DNA from 2 places in the Kluyvera sichuanensis genome. Region 2 is predicted to be linked to the other one. Evidence: predicted binding sites of a transcription regulator. Region 2 holds the regulator's gene; the other holds the start of a gene.
The links. The regulator LexA, encoded in region 2, represses DNA repair genes until DNA is damaged. The targets are predictions, from matches to a motif close to TNCTGTATGTACATACAGNA.

Region 1 (8,932 bases), 1.3 Mb from region 2:
ACGGCAGTTTTTCCAGCACTGGATGCGTGGCATCCATACTGTCGCCCGGTTTCCAGTAAGGGTCTGGAATCGGACGGCCCATGCGCGCCGCTTCGGCAATTTTTTCGTTATAACCGGCAAGGTTTCGTACGCCAAGCGCCGACATCAGCTTGTAGCGACGTTCCATTTCGTTGACGCTCCAGCGCAGGGCGTTAGCGGCGTCTTTCATGTCGGTGACCACTTCAGTCAGCAGATGCGGGATCCCTTCATACACTGACAGTTCCAGCATTTTCGGGTCGATCATGATGAAGCGGACGTCTTCAGGCTGCGCTTTATAGAGCATACTGAGGATCATGGCGTTCACGCCGACGGACTTACCGGAACCGGTGGTACCGGCAACCAGCAGGTGTGGCATTTTCGCGAGATCGGCCACCACCGGCTCACCGGCAATATCTTTACCCAGCACCACCGTCAGCGGCGATGGGTTATCGCGGAATTTGTCACAATCCAGCACTTCGCGCAGGTAGACGGTCTGACGTTTTTTATTCGGCAGTTCCAGGCCAACGTACGGTTTGCCAGGAATAACTTCTACCACGCGCACGGCAACGGTCGACAGCGAACGCGCCAGGTCACGGGACAGGTTCGAAATACGCGCAGCCTTCACGCCCGGTGCCAGATTCAGCTCGAAGCGGGTGATAACCGGACCAGGGGAGTAGTTCACAACGTCCGCTTTAATGCGATAGTCGGCCAGTCGAGTTTCCACCAGACGCGCCATCTGTTCCAGCGCAAAGGTGTCCACCGGTTCCACTTCCGTTGGCGGCGGCGTTAAAAGATCCAGCGATGGCAGCGGCGTCGTCGGCTTTTGCAGCGGACGATCGTCACCGTTACGCATCAGCAGCGGGTGAATCAGGCTCTCCTGCTGCGGTGGCGTTACCGGCTGATGTGCAGGCTGCTGCACATGCTGTTGCGGCTGAGCATACTGTTGCTGCGGCGCATGCTGAGGCTGGTGATAGCTTTGAGCATGCTGCGGCGGTTGTTGCTGTTGATAATGCTGTTGAGGCGGCGGCGTCACCGCAGGCTCCGGCATCACGCTCGGCGTGAACAACGGCGCTTTTGGCGTCTCATCCACCAGTGTTTTCATCGGCGAGAATTCAAAATCGTCGAGGGAGAACGGATGCGCCCCCTCTGGCTGCTCACTGGCATAGCGATTCTGCTGAGACGCGGCGAACTGGCGCGCCAGTTCCGCTTCTGCGGCGGCATCTTCATCGTTCTCTTCGAACGCATAGCTATCCTGCTCGTCCGCTTCTTCGCCATAGCGTTGCTGCTGCGAGGCGGCAAACTGGCGAGCCAGCGCATCCTGCTGCAGCGCATCGGCTTCATCGTCGGTCAGCGGTTGATTATCCTCAGGCTGATAGCGCTCAGCTTCACGAGCAGCGCGCTCCTCGGCCATCCGCTGCGACGGTAGCTTGATGCCGTATGAGGCCAGCTCACGGCGCGTCGGCACGCGAACGCGATTAGGGCGCGGCAACTGTGGGCCAATGCCTTCTTTGACCTGCGAGCGCGGGCCGTCAGCTGGGCTAAACAGCGGCGCTGAGGCCGCAGCTGCGGCGGCGGTTCCGGCGGCTGCCGCTGCCGCATGGCGAACGCTGGCAGCAACCGGTGCAACGGCAGCGGAAGGTTCTGGCACAGAAACCGGAATGGACGGCGCGGTCGATGCCCGCTGTTCCATTGGCGCTAACGGTTCCGGAATGGGTTGATACCACGCCGCCAGCTGTTCACGCTCACGTGCGCGTTTCTCTTCCACTTCTTCGAAATAGTACAGCGGCGGACGATGAGCAGGTTTAACCTCCTCTTCCACCACCGGTTCTGGCTCAACGACAGGTGCTGGTTCAGCCTGAGGCACGTTCAGATATTCCGATTCAGCAGTATATGGCTGTTCTTGCTGTAGCTGTTCGTAAGCAGGCTGCTGCGGTTGTGCATACTGCGGTTGCTCATAAACAGGTTGCTGCGGCTGTGCATACTGCGGCTGCTCATAAGCAGGCTGCTGCGGCTGTGCGTACTGCGGCTGCTCATAAGCAGGTTGCTGCGGCTGTGCGTACTGCGGCTGCTCATAGGCAGGCTGCTGAGGTTGTGCGTACTGCTGCTGCTCATAAGCAGGCTGCTGAGGTTGTGCGTACTGCGGCTGCTCATAAGCAGGCGGCTGAGGTTGTGCGTACTGCGGCTGCTCGTAGGCAGGTTGCTGCACCGGCGGCCATCCTTCTGGCGTAGGTGCAATAACCGGTTCACCCGCCGTTGGAGCAGGAACGGCCTGCCATTCAACGGCAGGCGCAGCAACAGGCTGCTCGTTCATGGACGGCGCAGCTAATGTTGGGTCGGCGGCCCACGCCGCTGTGCCTGTAACGGCAACGGCCTCAGCGACGGTATGACCGCTCAGTAGAGGGTCGTACTCATCATATTCGGCGGCACGCGTCGCGCTGGCACCAGAGAACAGCACATCATCAGGATCGACCTGAGCCGCATAGCGGCCCGCCTCTTCCGGTTCGTCCATACGACGGCCAGAGAACAGCGCCTCGTCCGTTTTACGCACCATCGGGTTAGAGAATTTTTCGGCGATCCGCTTACGGCGCGCCAGTGCACCTCGCAGGATGCGCGCACGACGAGATTCACGCGACGCTTTCTGCGTCTCCTCGCCGTCGTCTTCATATTCGTCTTCTTCTTCGTACTCGTCTTCATCAACCCAGGTGTCGTCACGACGGGTTCGGTTGCTGGCGAACGTCAGAATGTTGAGGATCCAACTGCCCATTTTCTCGGCAATGCTGACCCATGACCAGCCGGTAAACAGCGTCAGGCCCGCGGCCCAGATACAGAGTAGCGCGATGGTCCCGCCGCTGCTGTGCAGCATCGGTTGCAGCGCGGTGCTGAGCAGGCTGCCAATCACGCCACCGGAGGCAAAGTACCAGATATCATCGGCGTTTATCGCCGCGAGGCCGCATGAAGTAAGGATGATCGCCAGTACACCAATCAGGCGCAGCGAGACGGCGAAGTAGTCGATGTACTCATCGTTCGAACGATGCCGCCAGGCAAACCAGCAGCCACCAACAATGATGACCGGTATGGTGTAAGCCATTACGCCAAAGATGAAGAACAGCGTATCGGCCAGCCATGCGCCTGGTGCGCCACATAAATTGTGGATCGGTTCGTGCCAGGCCGTTTGCGACCAGCTAGGATCGGAAGGATTGAAGCTCAGTAGTGCAGCCATTAACCAAACGGCAAAAATGGCGCATAAAAGGAGTAACGCCTCAAGGAGTCGGCGTCCGCTGCTGAGTTTTGTGAGTTTGACTTCTTTGTCTTCTGTATATTCCTGGCTCAAGAAAGGCTCTCCAGGTGCCGAATGCTAAAACGGACAACAGTGCCAGATTGCGCCGACACTGTTGCTGTATGGATTAACAGGAGTGTAATCAAACTACGCTGATTTTGCACCTGTTCCGTTTTAGCGGGTCTTAATTACCAGACGATTACTCTGCTTAACCTCTTCCATAACGACGTAAGTACGGGTGTCGTTCACGCCTGGCAGGCGCAGCAGGGTCTCGCCAAGAAGTTTACGGTAAGCCGACATGTCCGGTACGCGGGTTTTCAACAGATAGTCGAAATCGCCGGAAACCAAGTGACACTCTTGAATTTCTTCAAGTTTTTGCACAGCGGCGTTAAATTGTTCAAACACGTCTGGCGCACCGCGATTCAGAGTAATCTCAACAAAAACCAGCAGCGATGCATCCAGGTAATGCGGGTTTAACAGCGCGGTATAGCCCTGAATAAAACCCTGTCGTTCCAGACGACGTACGCGCTCAAGGCACGGGGTCGGAGAAAGTCCTACTCTTTTGGAAAGCTCGACGTTCGAAATACGCCCATCTTTTTGCAGTTCATTGAGAATGTTGCGGTCGATGCGGTCGAGATCTTTGCCAGGGCGTTTTTTACTATCTACCATTATTATTGTCTCTCTGTATTCCTTCCCTACTCCTGTCTTGACTCTGTGCACTTCACTGTTCAGAGCCTTCTCCCGATTTCAATGCGCCGTTGTTGCTGCAACGACGAATATCCCAGGGTATGCGTATGAGAAGCCCCGGCGCCTCACGGCCACCCTCCGACATCACGTATGATGTCTGTCCACACCATACGTAGATTTCAGTGATCCGGGTAAAAATGGCATTTGCGTGCATGAAAATTCACCACACGCGAAACACTGCTTTTCTTCTTCCTTGAATGTTGTCGCAAAAGCTTAGGGGATTGTCAAAGCAAAACATCTTTTTTTAGTACAACATGCCAGATATTCATGAATCCTGGGTCCGGTTTCACATGTAATCGTCTTATAATCATCAGCCTGGCAGTAGAAATAGTTATATTTTTTGATGTTAAAATAGCCAATCAATCGGCTCATTCTATTACACATATCGTTAACAAAATCGCTGTGCTCTTTTTTTACGTCTACAAATTCCCTACAATCCAGAGCAATGTCTGCCAACAATTATGGGGATCTCATGGGCACGGCCAAACACAGTAAGTTGTTAATCCTTGGTTCTGGACCTGCGGGATACACCGCTGCGGTCTATGCTGCACGCGCAAACCTGCAGCCGGTACTGATTACCGGGCTGGAAAAAGGCGGTCAGCTGACCACCACCACAGAAGTGGAAAACTGGCCTGGCGATCCAAGCGACCTGACCGGTCCGCTGCTGATGGAACGTATGCACGAACACGCCACTAAGTTTGAGACCGAAATTATTTTCGATCACATCCACAGCGTGGATCTGCAAAACCGTCCGTTCCGTCTCACCGGCGACAGCGGTGAATACACCTGCGATGCGTTAATCATCGCCACCGGCGCCTCTGCTCGCTACCTGGGCCTGCCGTCGGAAGAAGCGTTTAAAGGCCGCGGCGTTTCCGCCTGTGCTACCTGCGACGGTTTCTTCTACCGCAACCAGAAAGTCGCGGTCATCGGCGGCGGCAACACCGCCGTGGAAGAAGCGCTGTATCTGTCCAACATCGCATCAGAAGTGCATCTGATTCACCGCCGTGATTCATTCCGTGCGGAAAAAATCCTGATCAAACGTCTGATGGATAAAGTGGAAAGCGGCAACATCGTGCTGCACACCAAGCGTACGCTGGAAGAAGTGACCGGCGACCAGATGGGCGTGAGCGGTCTGCGTCTGCGTTCTACTGAAAACGACGACATTGAGTCGCTGGACGTCGCGGGTCTGTTCGTCGCTATCGGCCACAGCCCAAATACCGCGATCTTCGAAGGTCAACTGGCGCTGGAAAACGGCTACATCAAAGTGCAGTCCGGCATTCACGGCAACGCAACGCAAACCAGCATTCCTGGTGTGTTCGCGGCGGGTGACGTGATGGACCACATTTACCGTCAGGCGATCACCTCTGCGGGTACCGGCTGTATGGCCGCGCTGGACGCTGAGCGCTACCTCGACGGTCTGGCTGACGCGTGCAAATAATCTTTACAAGTCAGTAACAAAAGTAAAAAAGGCGACGATAAGTCGCCTTTATTTTTTCTGCGATGTAACATTGCCGCGCCCATAACTGAAACCATTAGCCATAAGCACCTGCTAAGCGCCCAATGAATAAAAGTCGCCAACAAGAACTCACCCGCTGGCTCAAACAGCAAAGCGTCCTGTCACGCCGCTGGTTGATGACCTCCCGTCTGCTCGGCTTCGTTAGCGGTGTACTGATCATCGCCCAGGCCTGGTTCCTTGCCCGCATTCTCCATCACATGATTATGGAGAATATCCCGCGAGAAGCGTTGCTGCTGCCGTTTATCCAGCTGGTGCTGATCTTTATCCTGCGCGCCTGGGTTGTCTGGCTGCGGGAGCGCGTTGGTTTTCACGCCGGGCAACAGATTCGATTTGAAATTCGCCGCCAGGTGCTCGACCGCCTGCAGCAGGCTGGTCCGGCCTGGATTCAGGGCAAGCCAGCCGGTAGCTGGGCGACGCTTATCCTCGAGCAAATCGATGACATGCACGATTACTATGCCCGCTACCTGCCGCAGATGGCGCTGGCAGCCTGCGTGCCGCTGCTGATTGTGGTCGCGATCTTCCCTTCCAACTGGGTCGCCGCATTAATACTGCTGATGACGGCACCGTTAATTCCGCTGTTTATGGCCCTGGTGGGAATGGGCGCTGCCGATGCCAACCGTCGCAACTTCCTGGCGCTGGCGCGCCTGAGCGGTCACTTCCTCGACCGTCTGCGGGGCATGGATACGCTGCGTATCTTTGGTCGTGGCGAAGCAGAAACGGAAAGCATTCGCGAGGCCTCGCAGGATTTCCGTCAACGTACGATGGAAGTCCTGCGACTGGCCTTCCTCTCCTCCGGCGTGCTGGAGTTCTTTACTTCGCTCTCCATTGCGCTGGTCGCCGTCTATTTCGGCTTCTCCTACCTTGGCGAACTAAACTTCGGCAGCTACGGTACCGCAGTGACGCTCTCCTCCGGTTTCCTGGCGCTGATCCTGGCCCCTGAGTTCTTCCAGCCGCTGCGTGATTTAGGCACCTTCTATCACGCTAAGGCACAGGCCGTGGGTGCCGCCGACAGCCTGAAAACATTCCTCGAAGCGCCGCTGGCACATCCTGAGCAAGGTGACCAGACACTGGACACCAGTGAGCCGGTTACCCTTAGCGCCGTGGATCTGTTTATCACCTCGCCGGAAGGTAAAATGCTGGTTGGGCCGCTGAACTTTACGCTTAACGCCGGGCAACGCGCTGTGCTGGTTGGCCTGAGCGGTTCCGGTAAAAGCTCGCTGCTGAATGCGCTGGCCGGCTTCCTGCCCTACAGCGGTTCGCTGAAAGTGAACGGTGTTGAATTACGTAATCTGCATCCAGAGGGCTGGCACCGCATGATGAGCTGGGTCGGGCAAAACCCGCAGCTTCCGGCGGCTACGCTGCGTGAGAACGTCCTGCTCGGCAATCTGGAGGCCAGCGAGCAACAGTTGCAACAGGCGTTGGATAAAGCCTGGGTCAGCGAATTCCTGCCACAGCTTCCTGACGGTATCGACACCGTTGTCGGCGAACAGGCCGCGCGTCTGTCCGTGGGGCAGGCTCAGCGCGTCGCTGTCGCCCGCGCCCTACTCGCCCCCTGCCGTCTGCTGCTGCTGGATGAACCTGCCGCCAGTCTGGATGCCCACAGCGAGCAGCGTGTGATGCAGGCGCTGACCGAAGCCTCCACCCAACAAACCACGCTGATGGTCACCCACCAGCTGGAAGGTATTACCGATTGGGATGCTATCTGGGTGATGGAAAACGGTCAGATTATTGAGCAGGGAACGTATCAGCAGCTGGTTGATGCTAACGGCGTGTTTGCCAGCCTGCTGGCTAGCCGTCAGGAGGAGATTTAAATGCGCGCACTGTTGCCTTATCTGGCGCTCTATAAACGTCACAAGTGGCTGTTAAGCCTGGGCGTTGTTCTGGCGATTATCACCCTGCTTGCGAGCATTGGCTTACTGACCCTTTCCGGCTGGTTCCTTTCTGCTTCAGCGGTTGTCGGGTTCGCGGGCGCTTACACTTTTAACTACATGCTGCCAGCCGCTGGCGTGCGCGGCGCGGCGATTATCCGTACCGCCGGGCGCTACTTTGAGCGCCTGGTCAGTCATGATGCGACCTTCCGCGTTTTACAACACCTGCGCGTCTTTACCTTCAGCAAACTGCTGCCGCTGTCGCCTGCCGGGCTGGCGCGTTTTCGTCAGGGCGAACTGCTCAACCGCATGGTGGCGGACGTCGATACGCTCGATCACCTCTATCTGCGCGTCATTTCGCCATTAGTCGGTGCATTAGTCGTCATTCTGGTGGTGACTGCCGGGCTTAGTCTGCTGGACGTTGGTCTGGCACTGACTCTCGGCGGTATTATGCTGGCCACGTTGCTGGTTCTACCGCCGCTGTTCTATCGCGCAGGTAAACCCACAGGTGAGCAGTTGACGAGCCTGCGCGGGCAGTATCGCCAGCAGTTAACCGGCTGGCTGCAGGGGCAGGCAGAGCTGACTATCTTTAACGCCAGCCAGCGTTATCGTAAACAAATGGAGCAGACCGAACTCAACTGGCACGACGCCCAGCGCCGTCAGTCTGAACTGACTGCCCTGTCACAGGCGTTAATGCTGCTAATTGGCGGCGTCGCCGTGGTCTCCATGCTGTGGTTAGCCGCTGGCGGCGTTGGTAGCAACAGCCAACCCGGCGCGCTGATTGCGCTGTTTGTATTCTGTGCGCTGGCGGCCTTTGAAGCGCTGGCGCCAGTGACCGGAGCCTTCCAGCATCTTGGGCAGGTTATCGCCTCAGCGCTGCGTATCAGCCAGATTATTGAACAGCAACCGGAAGTGACCTTCCCAGAGCAGGCTGTGGCGCGTCCTCAACAGGTATCGCTGACGCTGGATCGGGTGTCATTCACCTACCCTCAGCAAGCGCAGCCTGCGCTGAATAATCTGTCACTGAATATTGCGGCAGGCCAGCATATCGCCCTCCTCGGCCGTACCGGCTGCGGTAAATCGACGCTGCTCCAGTTACTCACCCGTGCCTGGGACCCGCAGCAGGGCGAAATTCTGCTGAACGGCATGCCGCTGACCCAGTTTGATGAGCAGACGCTGCGTCAGACCATCAGCCTGGTGCCGCAGCGCGTGCATCTGTTCAGCGCGACCCTGCGCGACAACCTGTTGCTGGCTAAGCCTGACGCGAGCGATGAAGCGCTCAGCGAGGTTCTGTGCCGTACCGGTCTTGAGAAGCTGCTCGAAGACGCCGGACTGAACAGCTGGCTGGGTGAAGGTGGACGTCAGCTTTCCGGCGGCGAGCTGCGTCGGCTGGGGATTGCGCGAGCGTTACTGCACGATGCACCGCTGATGATGCTGGACGAACCGACCGAAGGGTTAGACGCCACCACCGAGAGCCAGGTGCTTGAACTACTGGCCGACGTAATG
Region 2 (8,932 bases):
AACCGCCGCGCAGCATCGCCTGAATGGTCATCGACAGGGTGCCGGTTTTCGGATCCAGCAGACGACCGGTACGGGAACGCCCGCCTTCCACAAAGTACTCCACGGAGTAACCGCGGCTGAACAGCTCGCCGAGGTATTCGCGGAACACGGTGGAATAGAGCTTGTTACCCTTAAAGGTACGGCGAATAAAGAAGGCGCCCAGGCGACGGAAAATCGGGCCTGCTGGCCAGAAGTTCAGGTTGATACCGGCGGCGATATGCGGCGGCACCAGCCCCTGGTGATAGAGCACGTAAGAGAGCAGCAGGTAGTCCATGTGGCTGCGGTGACACGGCACATAGACAATTTCATGCCCGTCGTGCGCCAGCTGGCGTACGCGCTCGGCGTTGTGAACGTTAATGCCCTGGTACAAACGGTTCCAGGTGAAGCTGAGGATACGGTCGGTCAGACGAATCATCTCGTAGGAGAAGTTCGCCGCGATCTCTTCCATCAGCGCAATGGCGTTCTGCTGCGCTTTCTCGTGGGAAATTTTCTTGCTGCGCGCTTCGTCCTCCACCGCTTTGGCGATTGCTTTTGACGCCAGCAGCTTCTTGAACAGGTCATGACGAGCAGGAAGACGCGGGCCGACCGCCGCCAGACGCTGACGAGCAAAGTGCATACGCGCGACGCGAGCCAGTTTCTGAGCGATAGTTTTATCGGTACCGTGTTCGTCAGCCATGCGGCGCAGAGAGACGGAAGGCGAGAAGCGGACAAAGCTGTCGCGGCCAAGCCAGGAGACAGCAAAGAACTTCTGGAAGCCGTTCAGCATACGCAGCGGCGGGTTAACCTCGCCTTTTTCGCGTCCTGGGGAGCGACCAAACATCACCGATACCGGCACCATTTGCACATCCAGGTCAGGATTGCTGCGGTGCAAGTCGAGATAGTCGTGGAACAGTTTGATCGACTCTTCTTTCGGCGTGTAGTAGGTGAACACGCGCGGGCCGCCGTGGATAAAGACGTAGCGCGGCAGCAGCGTACCGTCGATCTCAAGCGGTTCAAGCGGGTCGGGTAAATCGTGCGCCAGGCACTGAGCGCGCAGCGTCAGCAAGTCAGCCTTAGAGTTATAAGGCAGGACGTACATAATAGGACGCGACGTATCAAGCCCCAATTCCTGGGCAGGTTGTGCCGGAATAGACTTGCTCTTTACCAGAACACTTAATGGTAAATTCAGTAATTTGTAGTAAATTCGTGGCCAGCCGGACATAAACGATGTAAAGCCTCTGGTTAATCATGCAAATGCGCGGCAAGAATATCAGAAAGTCCGTAAAATTTCTGTTCTACCGCCTCATAACAAGCATTGTCATTGACGTAAAAACGAAAAAGGTTCTTGAGATGGCCAATAATACCACTGGGATTACCCGAATCATCAAAGCTGCGGGCTATTCCTGGAAAGGATTCCGCGCGGCGTGGATCAATGAAGCGGCGTTCCGCCAGGAAGGGGTTGCCTCTGTTATCGCGATTATTATCGCCTGCTGGCTGGATGTCGATGCCATCACCCGTGTCCTGCTCATCGGGTCCGTCCTTTTGGTGATGATAGTGGAAATTCTCAATAGTGCACTGGAAGCAGTCGTTGACCGTATCGGCTCAGATTATCACGAGCTCTCCGGCCGGGCGAAAGACATGGGGTCGGCGGCGGTTCTGCTGTCTATTTTCGTGGCGGTGTTCACCTGGGCGACGCTGCTGTGGTCTCATTTTCACTAAAGTCGTGAAAACTGCCTGATTTCGTGAGTTTTATGGTTCCAAAATAGGCAGTAGCTGTATATACTCACAGCATAACTGTATATACACCCAGGGGGCGGAATGAAAGCGTTAACGACCAGGCAGCAAGAGGTGTTTGATCTCATTCGGGATCACATCAGCCAGACGGGCATGCCGCCAACGCGTGCGGAAATTGCTCAGCGCTTGGGGTTCCGTTCCCCAAACGCAGCTGAAGAGCATCTGAAAGCGCTGGCGCGTAAAGGCGTCCTTGAGATTGTTTCAGGCGCTTCTCGCGGTATCCGCCTGCTGGTAGAAGAAGAAGAGGGCCTGCCGCTGGTAGGCCGCGTCGCGGCGGGCGAACCGCTGCTGGCGCAGCAGCACATCGAAGGTCACTACCAGGTTGACCCGTCCCTGTTTAAGCCGAGCGCGGATTTCCTGCTGCGCGTCAGCGGTATGTCGATGAAAGACATCGGTATTATGGATGGCGACCTGCTCGCCGTGCATAAAACCCAGGACGTGCGTAACGGCCAGGTTGTGGTCGCACGTATCGACGAAGAGGTGACGGTAAAACGCCTGAAAAAACAGGGTAACGTCGTCGAACTGCTGCCGGAAAACAGCGAATTTAAGCCTATCGTGGTCGATCTGCGTCAGCAGAACTTCTCCATCGAAGGGCTGGCCGTTGGCGTTATCCGCAACGGCGAGTGGCTGTAACTCTCCCCCCATTCTAATGGCTGCGATACTTCCGCTATCGCAGCCTTTTTTCGTTCTGGTCAAAACTCATGCCGCTACTTACTCACGCCGATAAGGCGCTGTGGCGCCTTGCGCTGCCGATGATCTTCTCCAACATTACCGTGCCGTTGCTGGGGCTGGTCGACACCGCTGTTATCGGCCATCTCGATAGCCCCGTCTATCTGGGCGGCGTAGCCATTGGCGCCACGGCAACCAGCTTCCTGTTTATGCTGCTGCTGTTTTTGCGCATGAGTACCACCGGGCTCACGGCGCAGGCGTTTGGCGCGAAGAACCCGCAGGCGCTGGCCCGCGCGCTGGTGCAGCCGCTTATGCTGGCGCTGGGCGCCGGGCTGCTGATCATTCTTTTCAAAACGCCGCTGATTAACCTGGCGCTCTCCATCGTTGGCGGCAGCGGCGAAGTGCTGGAGCAGGCGCGGCGCTTCCTCGATATCCGCTGGCTCAGTGCCCCCGCATCGCTGGCGAACCTGGTGCTGCTCGGCTGGCTGCTGGGCGTGCAGTACGCCCGTGCGCCGGTCGTGCTGCTGGTGGTGGGGAACGTGCTGAATATCGTGCTCGACCTGTGGCTGGTGATGGGACTGCACATGAACGTGCAGGGCGCGGCGCTGGCAACGGCGATTGCCGAATACGCCACGCTGCTGGTGGGGCTGGGGATGGCGCGCAAGGTGCTGGTGATGCGCGGGATCTCGTGGGCGATGCTGAAAACGGCCTGGCAGGGCGATTTTCGCCGCCTGCTGGCGCTCAATCGCGACATCATGCTGCGCTCGCTGCTGCTCCAGCTCTGCTTCGGCGCGGTGACCGTCTTCGGTGCCCGCCTTGGCAGCGAAGTGGTGGCGGTGAACGCGGTGCTGATGACCATGCTGACCTTCACCGCCTACGCGCTGGACGGTTTTGCCTACGCGGTGGAAGCCCACTCCGGGCAGGCCTATGGCGCGCGCGACGGCAGCAAGTTGCTGGAGGTCTGGCGCGCAGCATGCCGCCAGGCGGGCGTCGTGGCGCTGGCGTTTGCGCTGATTTACGCCCTTCTGGGTGAACATATTGTGGCGCTGCTGACGTCGCTGCCTGAGCTACAGCAGCTTGCCGACCGTTATGTGCTCTGGCAGGCGGTGCTGCCGGTGATTGGCGTGTGGTGCTATCTGCTGGACGGAATGTTTATCGGCGCCACTCGCGGCGCGGAGATGCGTAACAGCATGGCGGTGGCTGCCGCCGGGTTTGCGCTCACCATGCTGGCGCTGCCGCTGCTTGGCAACCACGGACTGTGGCTGGCGCTCGCCGTATTCCTTGCACTGCGCGGGCTATCGCTGGCCTTTATCTGGCGTCGCCACTGGAAAAACAACAGCTGGTTTGCCTGACAAAATGGTTAAAGATTCCGAATAATGAAATGACCTCAGAATGACTGACTACAATTAACCTCACGCTTAGCGAAAAAGATGCCTTTCCTGAAGCATCGGTTTTGCTATTCACTCACTGACGATCGAGGATTCGATGATGAATAAAGACGAAGTCGGCGGTAACTGGAAACAGGTTAAAGGTAAAGTGAAAGAGCAATGGGGCAAACTGACCGATGATGATATGACGGTGATCGAAGGCAAACGCGATCAGCTGGTCGGTAAAATTCAGGAACGCTACGGCTACGCGAAAGATCAGGCCGAGAAAGAGGTGGATAGCTGGGACAAACGCCACAACCACCGCTGGTAATAACGTCCTCCTGCCCGTGCGTACAAGGAAGTACGCTCCCCCTGTTTAGCGCCTGCTAGCGGGATTTCTTCTTAATCTGAATGGTATGGTCGTGATGACAGTGTTCGTGCGCGCTGCACGCTTCCACTTCCACGCAGGCCGAACACAGCCCGTGTGCTTCAATCACGTTGTGACGCAGGGCAAAGCCCATTTTGGCCGCCAGTGCATGCATGATGTCTTCCACCCCTTCCGCACACTCTTCCTTCACCACGCCGCAGCGATCGCAGATAAACATGGCGGAGGTGTGGGTTGGCTGATCGAACAGGTGACAGAGCACGTAGCTGTTGGCTGATTCGACCTTATGCACGAAGCCTTGTTCGAGCAAAAACTCCAGCGCGCGATAAACCGTCGGCGGTTTAGCCTGCGGCTCTTTAACGCGCAGCAGGTCGAGCAGGTCGTAGGCGCTAATCGCCCCTTCCTGGAGACTCATCAGACGCAGCACTTCCAGACGTTGCGGAGTCAGGCGCACGCCGCGTTGCGCACACAGCTTTTCAGCCTGCGCTAACAGTTCTTGCGTAGTGGTCTTATCCATTGGCGTCCTCGGGTTACGGGTGAAACAAACCTCTACTTTATCATGTTATGCCGGAAACGCCGAGTTTCCGCAGGTGTGCTATAGGTGTGTTATAGCAGGCGTACTTCACACTCAGGATGAAAAATGATGAAAAGACCCGATTGCATTCGCCATTGGCATGACGTTGAAGGACCCGATGACTCCACTTACCCCGACAGCAATGAGCTTTTTGCCATCGGTGCGCCGCTGGCCCGCGCGCTGGGGTTGCGGCATCTTGGTATACACCACGAGCGTCTCCCGCCAGGTCGCCGCACCTCATACCCGCATGCGGAGAGCGACGAAGAGGAGTTTATCTACGTGCTGGAGGGCTACCCGCAGGCGTGGATCAACGGCTATCTGTGGAAGCTGCAGCCGGGAGATAGCGTCGGCTTTCCTGCCGGAACCGGCGTTTGCCATACCTTTATCAACAACACCTCCGAAGAGGTTCGGCTACTGGTGGTGGGTGAGGCGAACAAAAAACACAACCGCATCTATTACCCGCTGAATGCTTCGTACGCCGTGACGCGCGAGGATCGCTGGGTCGATCACCCGCCGCAGTTTTTCGGCCCTCACGATGGAAAACCTGGGCGAAATTAGCAGCATCTTCTATAAAGATTAGGGTGCTTATTAAAAATAACGATAACCGAAAAAATTTCAGTTAGAGGAGCACGCCGCTTTTTTTCCCGCTATTCACAGCAACAGTTCGTCTCCATCCTGGTGATAACGGATGGAGGGTTGTTTCATTACCGACAATAAGACGAGCAAACTGTGAATAAAAAAGACAAATTTTCGCTAATGGGAGTCGCTGTCTCCTTTTTCGTGGCGGGACAGGCAGGGGCGGCAAATGGCTGGACGGAGGCGCGTAACGACGCGATGGGCGGCACGGGGGTGGCTTCTGCGAATTATGGCAGCGGCGTACTCATCAACCCGGCGCTGCTGGCTAAGGCGAAGCCGGATGATGGTATCACGCTGATTGCGCCGACCATTGGTGCGCAGATTTCCGATAAGGACGATCTGCGCAGCAAAATTGACGACATCAGCGATGAGGTGAACAACTACCGGCGGGTGATAAGTACGCTTAATCTTAGCCAGATTTCAGCGACGGCAGGCGATCTGGCGAATCAACTCTCCTCGCTGAACGGAAAAACCGCCAGCGGGAAAGTCGGTGCTGGACTAGCCGTCAGTATTCCTAACGATACGCTGAACGTGGCTTTCGTGGCGAAAGCGAATGCAAGGGCGAGGGTCAGTTCGTATATCGATCAAGGGGATATTGCGCTTCTGCGCAGCATTCAGTCGAACCCTCTTAATGCGGCCGGTGCGAGTGATCAGGATCTCAAGTCGAAAGGCTACGGCCGCGCAGCGATCGTCAGTGACTACGGCGTGGCTATCGCGCGCCAGTTTGACGTCGGCGGCGTGCCGGTGTCGCTGGGCATTACACCAAAGCTGCAGCAAACCTGGCTCTATAACTACACCACCTCCATCTACAATTTCAGCAGCGACGATATCAATAGCAGCCGCTATCGCAATGACGATACCGGCTTCAACGTTGACGCCGGTTTGGCCGCTGATGTTGGTGATAACTGGACGGTGGGCCTAAGCGGGCAAAACCTGTTCTCCCGTGACATCGACACCAAAGAGGTCGATGGCGTGCGCGATACCTACCAGATTCGCCCGCTGGTGACCGCCGGGGTGGCCTGGCACACCGATATGCTGACCCTCAGTGCCGACGGCGATCTCACCGAAACCAAAGGCTTTAAAAGCGAGGAGACCTCACAGTACGTTGGCGTGGGCGCAGAAGTGCGGCCGCTCGACTGGCTGGCGGTGCGCGCGGGCTATCGCGCCGATGTGAAGAACAACGACAGCAACGTCTTTACCGGCGGCGTTGGCTTTGCGCCGTTTAACCGGGTGCACGTAGACCTGATGGGGCTGTATGGCGAAAACCAAACCTGGGGCGCGGGGGCACAGTTGAGCGTCGCGTTCTGACTGAACTCCCTTACCGGCGTCGATGCTGCGCACCTCGTCCGGGCTACAGAACCATACTATCCTGTAGCCCGGCCAAGCGGAGCGCCGCCGGGGCCCTCCTCCAGCATTACATCTCTGCTCAAGCTTTATGCTATAGTAGCGCCCCATTTTTCCGGATGCTTAAATAATCACCATGCTGTCAGAAACTTCGACTCCTGCTTTCCCCGCTCACCGTTTCTCCATCGCGCCGATGCTCGACTGGACCGACAGACACTGCCGCTACTTCCTGCGCCTGCTGTCGCAGCACACGCTGCTGTATACCGAAATGGTGACCACTGGGGCGATTATTCATGGCAAGGGCGACTATCTGGCCTATAGCGAAGAAGAGCATCCGATTGCGCTGCAGCTTGGCGGCAGCGACCCTGCGGCGCTGGCACACTGCGCGAAGCTGGCGCAAGAGCGCGGCTACGATGAAATTAACCTCAACGTTGGCTGCCCGTCCGACCGCGTGCAGAACGGCATGTTTGGCGCCTGCCTGATGGGCAATGCGCAGCTGGTGGCGGATTGCGTCAAGGCGATGCGCGATGTGGTCTCCATTCCGGTAACGGTTAAAACCCGCATCGGTATCGACGACCAGGACAGCTACGAATTCCTCTGCGATTTTATCGACACGGTCTCCGGCCGCGGCGAGTGCGAGATGTTTATTATTCACGCCCGTAAAGCCTGGCTCTCCGGTTTAAGCCCGAAAGAGAACCGCGAAATTCCGCCGCTGGACTACCCGCGCGTCTACCAGCTCAAGCGTGATTTCCCGCACCTGACGATGTCGATCAACGGCGGCATTAAGTCGCTGGAAGAAGCTAAAGCGCACCTGGAACATATGGACGGCGTGATGGTGGGCCGCGAAGCCTATCAGAACCCTGGCATTCTGGCTTCGGTTGACCGCGAAATCTTTGGTGCCACCGACGTTGACGCTGATCCTATCGCGGTGGTGCGCGCCATGTATCCGTACATCGAGCGTGAGCTGAGTAACGGCACCTATCTGGGCCATATCACTCGTCATATGCTGGGCCTGTTCCAGGGGATTCCTGGCGCCCGCCAGTGGCGTCGCTACCTGAGTGAGAACGCCCATAAAGCCGGTGCCGATATCAACGTGCTGGAACACGCGTTACAGCTGGTGGCCAATAAGCGTTAATTTTTTCGCTAATTTCTGGTCAAATTCACCACGCCCTGCACAACGTTGCGGGGCGTTTTTATTGATAATCAATAAGTTAGTTTTGGCACGGTTTTTGTAATAGTTCAGACAGTGATGTTTGAATTCTGGGAGAACCACCATGCTGGAACTGTTATTTGTGATTGGATTTTTTGTGATGCTGCTGGTCACCGGGATTTCACTGCTCGGCATTATTGCCGCGCTGGTGGTGGCCACCGTATTAATGTTCGTCGGCGGGTTGTTTGCGATTATGATTAAGTTACTGCCGTGGTTGATCCTTGCGGTCGCGGTGGTGTGGATTATCCGGGCGATTAATTCGCCGAAAGAACGGCCGTATCGCGGCAATTATCGGAGGTATTGAGGTACTCGTCACAACCTCAATAATTTTGCATAAAACCCCATAGGATTTGCGTAATAAATCTGTCACTATTGCCGTCGTTAACGAATTCATCGAGCTGTACCCTACATACAGCCGAACTAAAAAAAGAAAGGGCTTCCTACGGGAAGCCCTAGTCTTTTGTGCGATACAACCGTTATGGAATCAGCAGGCTTGAACCCTGCGTTGCCCGGCTCTCCAGAATCTCATGTGCGCGTCGCGCGTCCTTCAGCGGGTACTTCTGACTCTCCGCCACGTCCACTTTGATAATGCCGCTCGCAATCAGCGAGAACAGCTCGTGGCTGGCCTCTTTCAGCTCGTCATAGTTGGTGATGTAGCCGTTCAGGGAAGGGCGGGTGGCGAACAGTGAGCCTTTTTGATTAAGAATGCCGAGGTTAACCCCGGTGACCGGGCCGGAAGAGTTCCCGAAGCTGACCATCAGCCCGCGGCGCTTTAAGCAGTCCAGCGACGCTTCCCAGGTGTCTTTCCCCACCGAGTCGTACACCACCGACAGCTTTTTCCCACCGGTTAGCTCTTTGACGCGCTCGGCGATATTCTCATCGCGATAGTTAATCACCTGCCAGGCACCGGCCGCGAGCGCACGCTGTGCTTTCTC

Region 1: AB2B48_RS01520 (DNA translocase FtsK 4TM domain-containing protein) is a predicted target of LexA. The motif match lies at 3,412-3,431, and genes of this name have one in related genera.

What each region holds. Positions count from the first base shown of each region.
Region 1 covers NZ_CP162271.1:304,727-313,658, reverse strand. The annotation lists gene AB2B48_RS01520 (DNA translocase FtsK 4TM domain-containing protein) at 1-3,349, opposite strand, end outside; gene lrp (leucine-responsive transcriptional regulator Lrp) at 3,470-3,964, opposite strand; gene trxB (thioredoxin-disulfide reductase) at 4,515-5,480, shown strand; gene cydD (heme ABC transporter permease/ATP-binding protein CydD) at 5,603-7,369, shown strand; gene cydC (heme ABC transporter ATP-binding protein/permease CydC) at 7,370-8,932, shown strand, end outside.
Region 2 covers NZ_CP162271.1:4,074,885-4,083,816, forward strand. The annotation lists gene plsB (glycerol-3-phosphate 1-O-acyltransferase PlsB) at 1-1,240, opposite strand, end outside; gene AB2B48_RS19550 (diacylglycerol kinase) at 1,369-1,737, shown strand; gene lexA (transcriptional repressor LexA) at 1,837-2,445, shown strand; gene dinF (MATE family efflux transporter DinF) at 2,514-3,833, shown strand; gene AB2B48_RS19565 (CsbD family protein) at 3,970-4,179, shown strand; gene zur (zinc uptake transcriptional repressor Zur) at 4,235-4,750, opposite strand; gene AB2B48_RS19575 (cupin domain-containing protein) at 4,877-5,365, shown strand; gene AB2B48_RS19580 (conjugal transfer protein TraF) at 5,537-6,751, shown strand; gene dusA (tRNA dihydrouridine(20/20a) synthase DusA) at 6,924-7,922, shown strand; gene pspG (envelope stress response protein PspG) at 8,062-8,301, shown strand; gene AB2B48_RS19595 (quinone oxidoreductase) at 8,474-8,932, opposite strand, start outside.